DNA from 2 places in the Stenotrophomonas sp. YJH_SMC_69 genome. Region 1 is predicted to be linked to the other one. Evidence: predicted binding sites of a transcription regulator. Region 1 holds the regulator's gene; the other holds the start of a gene.
What was found. The regulator HrcA, encoded in region 1, represses chaperone genes, less so after heat shock. The targets are predictions, from matches to a motif close to TTNGCACTCNNNNNNNNNGAGTGCNAA.
Positions count from the first base shown of each region.

Region 2: the regulator HrcA is predicted to act here: its motif matches at 2,190-2,216, upstream of AC5P8F_RS04045 (co-chaperone GroES).

Region 1 covers NZ_JCAFTS010000005.1:321,064-326,958, forward strand. Annotated here, with positions in the region: gene dnaK (molecular chaperone DnaK) at 1-1,547, opposite strand, end outside; gene grpE (nucleotide exchange factor GrpE) at 1,730-2,245, opposite strand; gene hrcA (heat-inducible transcriptional repressor HrcA) at 2,309-3,373, opposite strand; gene recN (DNA repair protein RecN) at 3,489-5,150, shown strand; gene AC5P8F_RS11555 (LysR family transcriptional regulator) at 5,261-5,895, opposite strand, start outside.
Region 2 covers NZ_JCAFTS010000002.1:201,209-207,103, forward strand. Annotated here, with positions in the region: gene cutA (divalent-cation tolerance protein CutA) at 1-92, opposite strand, end outside; gene AC5P8F_RS04040 (endonuclease) at 161-1,951, opposite strand; gene AC5P8F_RS04045 (co-chaperone GroES) at 2,263-2,550, shown strand; gene groL (chaperonin GroEL) at 2,632-4,281, shown strand; gene AC5P8F_RS04055 (DUF6445 family protein) at 4,414-5,025, shown strand; gene AC5P8F_RS04060 (serine hydrolase domain-containing protein) at 5,118-5,895, opposite strand, start outside.

The DNA.
Region 1 (5,895 bases):
CGTGCGATCTCTTCCTCGGACAGACCCGAACCGGCCTTGATCTCGACCTTCTGTTCCTTGTTGGTCTTCTTGTCCTTGGCCGACACGTGCAGGATGCCGTTGGCGTCGATGTCGAAGGACACTTCCACCTGCGGCAGGCCACGCGGAGCCGGCTCGATGCCGGACAGGTCGAACTTGGCCAGCGACTTGTTGAAGCGGGCCTGCTCGCGCTCACCCTGCAGCACGTGCACGGTCACGGCCGACTGGTTGTCCTCGGCGGTGGAGAACACCTGCGAGGCCTTGGTCGGGATGGTGGTGTTCTTCTCGATGATCTTGGTGAACACGCCGCCCATGGTTTCGATACCCAGCGACAGCGGGGTCACGTCCAGCAGCAGCACGTCCTTGACGTCGCCGCCCAGCACGCCGCCCTGGATCGCAGCGCCCAGTGCCACGGCTTCGTCCGGGTTGACGTCCTTGCGCGGTTCCTTGCCGAAGAATTCGGTCACCGCCTGCTGCACCTTCGGCATGCGGGTCTGGCCACCGACCAGGATCACTTCGCTGATGTCGCTCGAACGCAGGCCGGCATCGTTCAGGGCGACGCGGCACGGCTCGATCGACTTCTTGATCAGGTCTTCCACCAGTGCTTCCAGCTTGGCGCGGGTCAGCTTGATGTTCAGGTGCTTCGGACCCGAGGCGTCAGCGGTGACGTACGGCAGGTTCACTTCGGTCTGCTGGGCGCTGGACAGCTCGATCTTGGCGCGCTCGGCAGCGTCCTTCAGGCGCTGCAGGGCCAGCGGATCCTTGCGCAGGTCGATGCCCTGGTCCTTGTTGAATTCTTCAACCAGGTACTCGATGACGCGGTTGTCGAAGTCTTCGCCGCCCAGGAAGGTGTCGCCGTTGGTGGCCAGCACTTCGAACTGCTTCTCGCCGTCGACGTTGGCGATCTCGATCACCGAGACGTCGAAGGTGCCGCCGCCCAGGTCGTACACCACGATCTTGCGATCCTTGTTGTCGCCCTTGTCCAGGCCATAGGCCAGCGCGGCCGCGGTCGGCTCGTTGATGATGCGCTTGACGTCCAGGCCGGCGATGCGGCCGGCATCCTTGGTCGCCTGGCGCTGGCTGTCGTTGAAGTAGGCCGGCACGGTGATGACCGCTTCGGTGACCTTCTCACCGAGGAAGTCCTCGGCGGTCTTCTTCATCTTCTCCAGCACCTTGGCCGAGATTTCCTGCGGGGCCATCTTCTTGCCATCGCTGGTCGACACCCAGGCATCGCCGTTGTCATGGGCCAGGATGCTGTACGGGACGTGGGCGATGTCCTTCTGCACTTCGGCGTCGGTGAACTTGCGGCCGATCAGGCGCTTCACCGCGTAGAAGGTGTTCTTCGGGTTGGTGACGGCCTGGCGCTTGGCCGAGGCGCCCACCAGGACTTCGCCGTCCTTGGTGTAGGCGACGATCGACGGGGTGGTGCGATCGCCTTCCGAATTCTCGATGACGCGGGCCTTGCCGCCGTCCATGATCGCCACGCACGAGTTGGTGGTGCCGAGGTCGATACCAATGATCTTGCCCATGGGGGAGACTCCTGAGGATGCTTGTTGGGGTCAGTCCGGCCGTTCGGCCGGTGGATGAATACGATGTGGGGGAGGCTCGTGGAACATTCAAGCCATCTCCCGAACGCTGTGTTTCCGGTCGCCCGGCGCGTTCAGCGTCGGGCCGGGTGACGGGACATTCCCGCCTTCCGGCCCTGGAGGGGTCAGTCGGCGGCCACCACCACCAGCGCCGGCCGCAGCAGGCGCTCGTTGAGCAGGTAACCCTTCTGGAACACGGTCACCACGCTGCCCGGGGCGGCGTCTGGGGCCGGCACCTGGCTGATGGCCTGGTGGTGTTCCGGGTTGAACGGCTGGCCGATCGGGTCCAGCAGGACCAGCCCGTTGTCGGCGGCAACCTTCAGCAGCTGCTTGTAGGTCAGCTCCAGGCCCTCGCGCAGCGGATGCGGGTCATCGCCGGCCGCCTTCAAGCCGGCATCCAGGCTGTCGAACACCGGCAGCAGCTCGCCCAGCAGCTTCTCGTTGGCGAACTTGCGGGCCTGCTCGATGTCACGGGCAACGCGCTTGCGCTGGTTCTCGAGGTCGGCGCGCTCACGCAGCGCATCGGCCTTGATCTGCTCGACCTCGGCGCGCAGGCGCTCCACTTCGTCGTTGACGCCGGCGGCGGCGGCCGCATCGGCGGCAGTCTGCTGGGATTCGATATCTGGATGTTCGTGGTTCATGTCTGGGTCCCTGGCGGTCAGTCTCCGCCTCCACCCACCCTAGTGTGGGCGGGATGCTGCGTTTCAAGCGTCGGATGTTCCAGGAGTGCGCCCGGCTGGCGAAAACGCCGCGCCGAGTACATCGGCAGTAGCCTGGACCAGCGGGATCATCCGGTCGTAGGCCATCCGCTTGGGGCCGATCACGCCCAGCACGCCCAGCACCTGGCCATTGGCCGTGTAAGGGGCAGTGACCAGCGAGACGCCCTGCAGCGGCATCATCCCGGTCTCCTCGCCGATGAAGATGCGCACGCCGGGCGCCTGGATGGTCCGCTCCAGCAGCTGCAGGATCTCGCGCTTGCTGGAGAACAGCTCGAACAGCTCGCGCAGCCGCTCCAGGTCGGACAGGTCCTGCACCCCCATCAGACGGGTCTGCCCGGCCACCAGCATGTCGTCGGCCGCCGGCTGCAGGGCCTGCTCGGCCAGCTCGATGCTGTGCGCCAGCAGCTGCTCCAGCTCCGAACGGGCATCACGCAGTTCCAGCAGCAGGCGGGTGCGGATCTCGGCCATCGGCAGGCCGGCGAAATGCGCGTTGAGGTAGTTGGCGACCTGTTCCAGCTGGCCCGGCGCGAACTCCTGGCGGGTCTCGATGACCCGGTTCTGCACCTCGTTGTCGGCGAACACCAGGATCGCCAGCACCCGGCGCCCGTCCAGCGCCACGAAATCGATCTGGCGGAACGCGAACTGCTCGCGCCGCGGGGCGCTGACCACGCCGACGAAGTGGCTCATCGCCGACAGCAGCTCCGAGGCGCTGCCAAGCAGGGCCTGGGTGCTGCCGCCGCCGGCCAGTTCCTGGCGCAGCCGGGCCAGCTCGCCTTCGCCCGGCGGCTGCATCTGCAGCAGGCTGTCGACGAACACCCGGTAGCCATGTGCGGTCGGGACGCGCCCGGCCGAGGTGTGCGGCGAAGCCAGCAGCCCCAGGTCTTCCAGGTCACCCAGGATGTTGCGGATGGTGGCCGGACTGACCTCCAGCCCGGCCACGCGCGCCAGCGTCTGCGAGCCGACCGGCTCACCGTCCTGGATGTAACGCGCGATCAGCGTGCGCAGCAGATGGCGCGCACGCGGGGCAAGCTGGTCGGGAGAACCGTGCATGGAATCAACCTGTGAGACACGGACACTAGATAATGGCGGCGGATCACCTTGGCAAGTCATTGGACCTCCCGCGCCCGCGTGCTAGCGTTGCGCGGCTGCTGACACCCCCTTACCCATGCTCAGACATCTTTCGATCAAGGATTTCGCCGTCGTCCGCGCCACCGAACTGGAGTTCGGGCCAGGCATGACCGTGGTTTCAGGCGAGACCGGCGCCGGCAAGTCACTGATGGTCGACGCGCTGGGCTTCCTGTCCGGCCTGCGCGCCGACAGCGGCGTGGTCCGCCACGGCGCCGCGCGCGCCGAGCTGTCGGCCGAGTTCGCGCTGGACCAGCTGCAGGCCGCGCGCCAGTGGCTGGCCGACAACGAGCTGGACGACGAGGAGCAGTGCCAGCTGCGCCGCGTGATCCGTGCCGATGGCGGCTCGCGGGCCTGGATCAACGGCCGCCCGGTGACCCTGGCCCAGCTGGCCGACCTGGCCTCGCTGCTGGTGGAGATCCACGGCCAGCACGAACAGCAGGCCCTGCTGACGCGCCCGTCGCAGCTGGCCCTGCTGGACGCCTATGCCGGCAACGAGGACGAGCGCCGCCAGGTGCGCCGCGCCGCTGCGGCCTGGCAGGCGCTGGTCGATGAATCGCTGGCGCTGTCGCAGCAGGGCGACGTCAGTGACCGGATCGGCTTCCTGGAGCACCAGCTGCGCGAACTGGACCGCGAAGACCTGGAACCGGAGTCGATTGCCGCGCTGGGCGCCAGCCACCGCCGCCAGGCCCATGCCAGTGCCCTGCTGAGTGCCTGCCAGGCGGCCAGCAACCAGCTCAATGGCGACGACGGCAGTTCCGCGCTGGACCTGCTGCAGCAGGTGCGCCACGAGCTGTCGCGCCTGATCGAACACGACCCGCGCCTGGGCGAGGTCGACGGCCTGATCGAGAATGCCTCGATCCAGCTGCACGAAGCCCTGTCGCTGCTGGACCGCGTGCATGACGACCTCGACGCCGACCCGGAACAGTTCGAGGAGAACGAGCGTCGCCTCGGCCGCCTGCACGACCTGGCCCGCAAGCACCGTGTGCCGATGGACGAGCTGGGCGCGCAGCGCGAGCGCATGCACGCCGAAGTGGAACAGCTGCGTGGTGCTGACGAACGCCTGCAGCGCCTCGCCGGCGAGATCGACAAGGCCGCTGCGGCGTGGCGCGTGCAGGCCGGGCTGCTGACCGCCAGCCGCCGCGCCGCCGCTGCCGAGCTGTCGGCCACCACCACCGGCATCATCGCCGAGCTGGGCATGGGCGGCGGCCAGTTCCTGATCGAGCTGGAACCGCAGGACGCCGGCAAGCCCGACCCGCAGGGTGCCGAGCGCGTGGAATTCCTGGTGGCGGCCAATGCCGGGCAGCCACCGCGTGCCCTGCGCAAGGTGGCCTCGGGTGGCGAACTTTCGCGCATCTCGCTGGCCATCGAAGTGGCCGCGCTGGACCTGGATGCAGTGCCGACCATGGTGTTCGACGAAGTCGACTCCGGCATCGGTGGCGCGGTGGCGGACATCGTCGGCCAGAAGCTGCGCGCCCTTGGCGAGAAGCGCCAGGTGCTGTGCGTGACCCACCTGCCGCAGGTCGCCTCGAAGGGCCATGCCCATTACCGGGTCAGCAAGGCCCCGGTGGAAGGCATGACCCAGAGCGCAGTGGAAAAGCTGGACAGCAAGGCGCGCGAGGAAGAACTGGCGCGCATGCTCGGCGGCGTGGAAGTGAGCAAGGAAGCGCGCGCCGCCGCACGCAAGCTGCTGCAGGTGTAACGCCGGCCGAGCCGAGCATTGGCTCGGCTTCCGCACGGTAGTGCCGGCCGCTGGCCGGCACCCTGATGCGGGTGGATGAAGATCATGAGGTTGCCGGCCAGCGGCCGGCACTACCCCTGTGGCTGCGTCAGATCGACGTTCTCCACCAGGAAATCAAGAAACGCGCGCACCCGCAGCGGCAGGTAGCCGCCCTGCCCCAGGAACACCGCGTGCACCTCTTCCAGGTCACCGGGATTGGCGTCCTCCAGCACCGGCAGCAAGCGCCCGGCGGCAATGTCCTGCTGCACCTGGAATGCTGCCAGCCGCGCCATGCCCAGCCCACCCAGCACCAGCTGGCGCAGCGCATCGCCGTTGCTGGCGCGCGCGTTGCCACTGGGCAGCAGCATGCGTTCGCGCCCGTCCTGCAACAATGGCCAGCCCTGCATCGCGCGCGCATGGCCGATATCCAACCGGTTGTGCGACTGCAGCTCCTCGGCAGTGCGTGGCAGCCCGTGCCGCTGCGCGTAGGCCGGTGCAGCCACGATCATCATCCGCGTCGCACCCAGCCGCCGCGCCACCAGGCTGGAGCTCTTCAGTGGACCGGCCCGCACCGCCACGTCGGTGCGCTGCTCAAGCAGGTCGATCACCTCGTCATTGAGGGTCAGGTCCACGCCTACCTGCGGGTTGCGTTCGAGGAATGCCGGCAGCAGCGGCAGCAGGAAATGCTGGCCGAACGGCACGTTGGAGTTTACCCGCAGCCGTCCGC
Region 2 (5,895 bases), on a different contig from region 1:
CGCTCGCCGACCAGCGCGTGCGCGATGCGCTCGGCACTGGCCCGGTCCGGGCAGGTGGTCAACAGCAGCAGGACGGGATCGACGGTCGACATGACCGCCGAGTATAGGGCCGCCGCCGGGTCAGGGCCGGGCGGCGGCAGTGGACCGCTGCGTTGCGCGGTCAGTTGGCCAGCTGGCAGGTGGCCGGCTTGGCCGAGGTGAACAGGGCCGGGGTTGCCCACTCGGGGTGGTCGATGAACGGGTTGCGGTTGCCCTGGAAGCTGTAGATCACGTCATTGCGCGCACGCTCGGCATCATCCGGCGGATCGGACAGGTGCCAGTCGATCAGCGTGGACAGCAGGCCCATGTAGGCCGGCGAACTGCTGGTCTTGACGATTTTGCTGCGGTCGTCGGTCAGCTCCAGGTCCGGCTCGGACTGGCCGGTGGCCGCATCCTTGCCGCCCTCGTAACGGATCGCCATGTACATCACCGCACGCGCCATGTCGCCCTTGCGCTTGCCCCACACCTCGAAGGTGCCGGTGTTGCCGTCCGGCGTGCGCACCCAGTTGGAGTTGCCCGGATAGCCGCCGCTGCCGCCGCCCTGGCCGTTGTTGGCCTCGGTGGCGCGCTCGCCGCAGTTGGCGTCGCACTTGCCGAACGGCTTGTTGCCACGGTCGGCGTTCCACTGCGCGTCGGTCAGGTACAGCATGTGGGTGTCGGTATACGGCGCGTACGGCAGGCCCTTGTCACCGGTGGTGGTGGCAAAGCCCAGCGAGTTCGGCCAGGTGTGCTCGCGGTTGTACTTCAGGCCACTGCCACTGCCGGCGCGATCGGTCACCTTGGCGTAGCTGTGGTTGCGATATGCATCGAGGATCCTGCCGGAATTGTTCGGATCCTCGTCGGCGATTTCCAGAATGGTCCAGGTACTGGTGCCCGAGCCGCTGTAAGGGTAGGCGGTGTGGCCCTTGATGGTGGCATGCAGCGAGCAGCGCAGCTGGCTGGGGCTGCTGGTGTTGACCTTGGAGTAATAGCCGGCCGGCACGCCCGGGTTGCCCGGGTCCGGATTGCCGCCGGTGCTGGCCACGGTGAAGGCGATGCGGCTGTCGGCGGCCGGGTGCGCGCCCTGCAGGTCGGTGATGCGCGCGGCGCGGATGTCGAAGCGGCAGGCCTCACCGGCCACCAGCGCAGTGTTGGTGGACAGCTTCACGCTGCGGCCGCTGGCCGGGAAGGTCAACGGCACGCTGCCGGAGGTGCCGCAGCTCAGGGCGAAGGCGCCACTGGCCAGGTTCACCGTCTCGCTGAACACCACTTCCAGGTCGGCGGCGGCCGGGAAGGTGCTGCTGCCCTGCGCCGGGGTGGTGGTGGAGACCGACGGCGGTGTGTTCGGGCCCGGGGTTCCGCCGCCACTGAAGGTCTGGCCGTTGTTGCAGCTGCCGAAGGTCTGCCTGGCCGACTCGGCCCAGGTGAAGTGGGTGTACTGGCTGCCGCTGCCGGTCAGCTGCAGCGAGGTGCCCGCGGCCGTGCTGTTGGTCTCGGCCACCGGGATGTTCTGGCTGGTCATGCCGGCGGCAGGGCCACCGGAGGCGGTGATGGCGCCCTCGTAGCTGAGGAACTGGACCACCTTGCCGCTGGCATCGACCAGGGCGATGCCGTCGTTGGGGCCGTTCTGGATGCCGTTGGTCGGGTAGTTGACCACGGCGATGGTCGCGCTGCCGCAGCCGGCGGCGGTGCCGGCCGGGACCGGGTTGTTGGCGTAGACCGCGGCCGCCGAAGGATTGCTGCCGTTGTAGAGGTAGAGGCGGTAGCCGGACAGGTCCTCGCCGGCGGTGGCGACCACTTCGATGGCTTCGCCGACGTCACCGGCGGCGGTGCTGTCGTCGTAGTGCAGTTCGTTGATGAAAACCTCGGCCTGGGCCGGCGCGGCGGCCAGTGCCAGCAGGCAGGCGGCGGCAAGCGGGGACAGCAATCGCATCGACTACTCCTTGTGATTGGGAATGCCTGACCGAGCCTAAGGCCGATCCAGTGACACTTTGTCGTAAATGAACGTCAGATATCTGACAGTGCGACGCTTGTCACCGAAATTGTCCAAGACCGACGCCTTGGCCGAGGCGCGCGGGCGGAAAAATTTTTTCATTCCGCCCTTGAAAGGGGGCGGCGGGGCTCCATCTCTGCCCTGCTCCCGACGTTGTCGGGTTTCTTCACGTGCGGTTCTGGCACTCGCTTGGGGTGAGTGCTAACATCGCCGGACTTTTTTAGACCAATCAATCACTTAAGAGGTCTCCTATGAGCATCAAGCCGCTGCACGACCGCGTTGTGGTCAAGCCGATCGAAGCCGACGAAATCTCCGCCGGTGGCATCGTCATCCCCGACTCGGCCAAGGAAAAGTCCACCAAGGGTGAGGTCGTGGCCGTCGGCCCCGGCAAGCCGCTGGACAACGGCAACGTGCGCGCGCCGTCGCTGAAGGTCGGCGACAAGGTCATCTACGGCCAGTACGCCGGCAGCTCGTACAAGAGCGAAGGCGTCGAATACAAGGTCCTGCGCGAAGACGACGTGCTCGCCGTCATCGGCTGAGCCCCGGCGCGACCTGTTTCAACCTGATCCCAAACTCCCAGCCGCCGGGCATCGTCCGGCGCTACCAATGAGGTAAATGCAATGGCTGCCAAGGATATTCGTTTCGGTGAAGACGCCCGTTCGCGCATGGTGCGCGGCGTCAACGTTCTCGCCAATGCCGTCAAGGCCACCCTGGGCCCGAAGGGCCGCAACGTCGTGCTGGAAAAGAGCTTCGGCGCGCCGACCATCACCAAGGACGGCGTCTCCGTCGCCAAGGAGATCGAACTGGCTGACAAGTTCGAGAACATGGGCGCGCAGATGGTGAAGGAAGTTGCTTCGCGCACCAACGATGATGCCGGCGACGGCACCACCACCGCCACCGTGCTGGCCCAGGCCCTGATCCGCGAAGGCGCCAAGGCCGTTGCCGCCGGCATGAACCCGATGGACCTCAAGCGCGGTATCGACAAGGCCGTCTCGGCCGCCGTCGCCGAGCTGAAGAACATCTCCAAGCCGACCGCCGACGACAAGGCGATCGCCCAGGTCGGTACCATCTCGGCCAACTCGGACGAGTCGATCGGCCAGATCATCGCTGACGCGATGAAGGAAGTCGGCAAGGAAGGCGTCATCACCGTTGAAGAAGGCTCGGGCCTGGACAACGAACTGGACGTGGTCAAGGGCATGCAGTTCGACCGCGGCTACCTGTCGCCGTACTTCATCAACAACCAGCAGTCGCAGACCGCTGACCTGGATGACCCGTTCATCCTGCTGCACGACAAGAAGATCTCCAACGTCCGTGACCTGCTGCCGGTGCTGGAAGGTGTCGCCAAGGCCGGCAAGCCGCTGCTGATCGTGGCCGAGGAAGTCGAAGGCGAAGCGCTGGCCACCCTGGTGGTCAACACCATCCGTGGCATCGTCAAGGTCGTGGCCGTCAAGGCCCCGGGCTTCGGCGACCGTCGCAAGGCGATGCTGGAAGACATGGCCGTGCTGACCGGCGGCACCGTGATCTCCGAAGAAGTCGGCCTGTCGCTGGAGAAGGCCACCATCAAGGACCTGGGCCGCGCCAAGAAGGTGCAGGTCTCCAAGGAGAACACCACCATCATCGACGGCGTCGGCGACAAGGCCAACGTTGATGCACGCGTGGCGCAGATCAAGACCCAGATCCAGGACACCTCCTCGGATTACGACCGCGAGAAGCTGCAGGAACGCGTGGCCAAGCTGGCCGGCGGTGTTGCCGTGATCAAGGTCGGCGCCTCGACCGAAATCGAAATGAAGGAAAAGAAGGATCGCGTCGACGACGCCCTGCACGCGACCCGTGCGGCCGTTGAAGAAGGCGTGGTTCCGGGCGGCGGTGTTGCCCTGGTCCGCGCGATCACCGCGCTGGCCGGCCTGAAGGGCGCCAACGAAGACCAGAACCACGGCATCCAGATCGCCCTGCGTGCGATGGAAGCCCCGCTGCGCGAGATCGTGGCCAACGCCGGCGACGAGCCGTCGGTCATCATCAACAAGGTCAAGGAAGGCACCGGCAGCTTCGGTTACAACGCCGCCACCGGCGAGTTCGGCGACATGCTGCAGTTCGGCATCCTGGACCCGACCAAGGTGACCCGTTCGGCGCTGCAGAACGCCGCTTCGATCGCTGGCCTGATGATCACCACCGAAGCCATGGTTGCCGAAGCTCCGAAGAAGGACGAGCCGGCCATGGGTGGCGCCGGTGGCATGGGCGGCATGGGTGGCATGGGCGGCATGGACTTCTAAGTCCACGTCCCCGGCGGTCGTTGCCGACCCTGGTCGGCACGCCCTCCCGATGCAAGGAAGAACCCCGCCGCAAGGCGGGGTTTTTCGTTGCCCGGTTGCCGCCGCAGCAGCGCATCGCTACGCTCGGTGGCCATGCCTACCTCCTTCATCGTCGTCGACGACTTCCTTTCTCCTGCCGATGCGCAGGGGCTGCGCCAGGCGGCGCTGGGCCTGACCTATCCGGTGCAGGAGGGTGCATTCCCCGGCCGCAATTCGCAGCAGCGGCTGGAACTGGATGGGCTGTCCGGCGCGGTCTCGCGGCTGGTCAACGAACCGCTGCGGCCGGTCAACCCACTGCAGTCGCATGGCAAGTTCCGCCTTACCCTGGCCGGTGACACCGGCCGCGCCAAGGTGCACGCCGATCACTCGCACTGGTCGGGCATCCTCTACCTGAGTGCACCGGAGCACTGCGAGGGCGGCACCGAGTTCTTCCGCCACCGCCGTACCGGCACCGAGCGCATGGCCCTGGATGCAGCGGAGCTGGCCGCATTGGGCTATGCCAACGGCGGCGACATGCATCGTGACATCATCGAGCGCGACAGCAACGACGACAGCCAGTGGGAAATGACCATGCGCATCCCGATGCGTTTCAACCGGCTGGTGCTGCTGCGGCCCTGGTTCTGGCATACCGCCGGGCCAGCGTTCGGCGACCGCCCGGAGAATGGCCGGCTGGTGTACCTGATGTTCTTCGAGCAGGCGCGCTGAGCGGAGCAGGCATCCACGCGTGAGGTGGATCCACACGCCATGCATGGTTGCTCCCATCCCTCCGCACTCCCCGCCCAGGGATCATCGCGCCTTCATTCGACGAAGGCCTTCGCCGCGCCGTACTCCCACTGCCATGGCACGCCGGTATCACCCAGCACGAACGCCACCAGTGCCGGGAAGGTGGCCTCGGCCCGTACATCGTTGCCCAGGATCACCACGCAGCGTTTGTGCCGCTCGATGCACACCAGGGTGTTGCCGACCGCATCGTCGTGGCCGCCCTTGTAGAAGCCTGCACCCTGGGGGCCACGGAAGGTCACCACGCCCAGGCCCGCGGCCAGATCCCGGTGCTGCTGCGCAACGGGCAGCTCCGGCTGCAGCGTTGGGAACCGGCTGGCGGTGGTGATCGGCAGCTGCGGCCGCACCAGTTCCCTGCGCATTGCCGCAGACAGCCCATCGCCGCGCACATAACCGGCGGCGAAGTGGGCCATGTCGGTGATGGTGGTATCCATCGATCCTGCCGCCCGCACACGGCTGCGTTGATCGTGCGGCTCTGTATTGCCTTCGACGGTCCAGCCATCGGCCAGGTTGCCGGCGAAATCCGCGCGCCACGACATGCTGGTGCGCGCCATGCCGAAGCGATCGAACACGCGCTGCTGCATCAACGCACCCACATCCTCGCCCAGTCGCCCACGTTCGATCACGAACTGCAGCAGGATCAGGCCCTCGCCGGAATAGCCGTAGCGGCTGCCGGGCTCGAAGTGGAACTTCAACCGGCCATCCGGTTCGAGAAAGCCGAAGTTGGCAAAGCCGCTGGCGTGATTCAGCAGCTTTCGGGGCGTGAGCCGGCGCCAGCGTGCATCACTCGCCAGC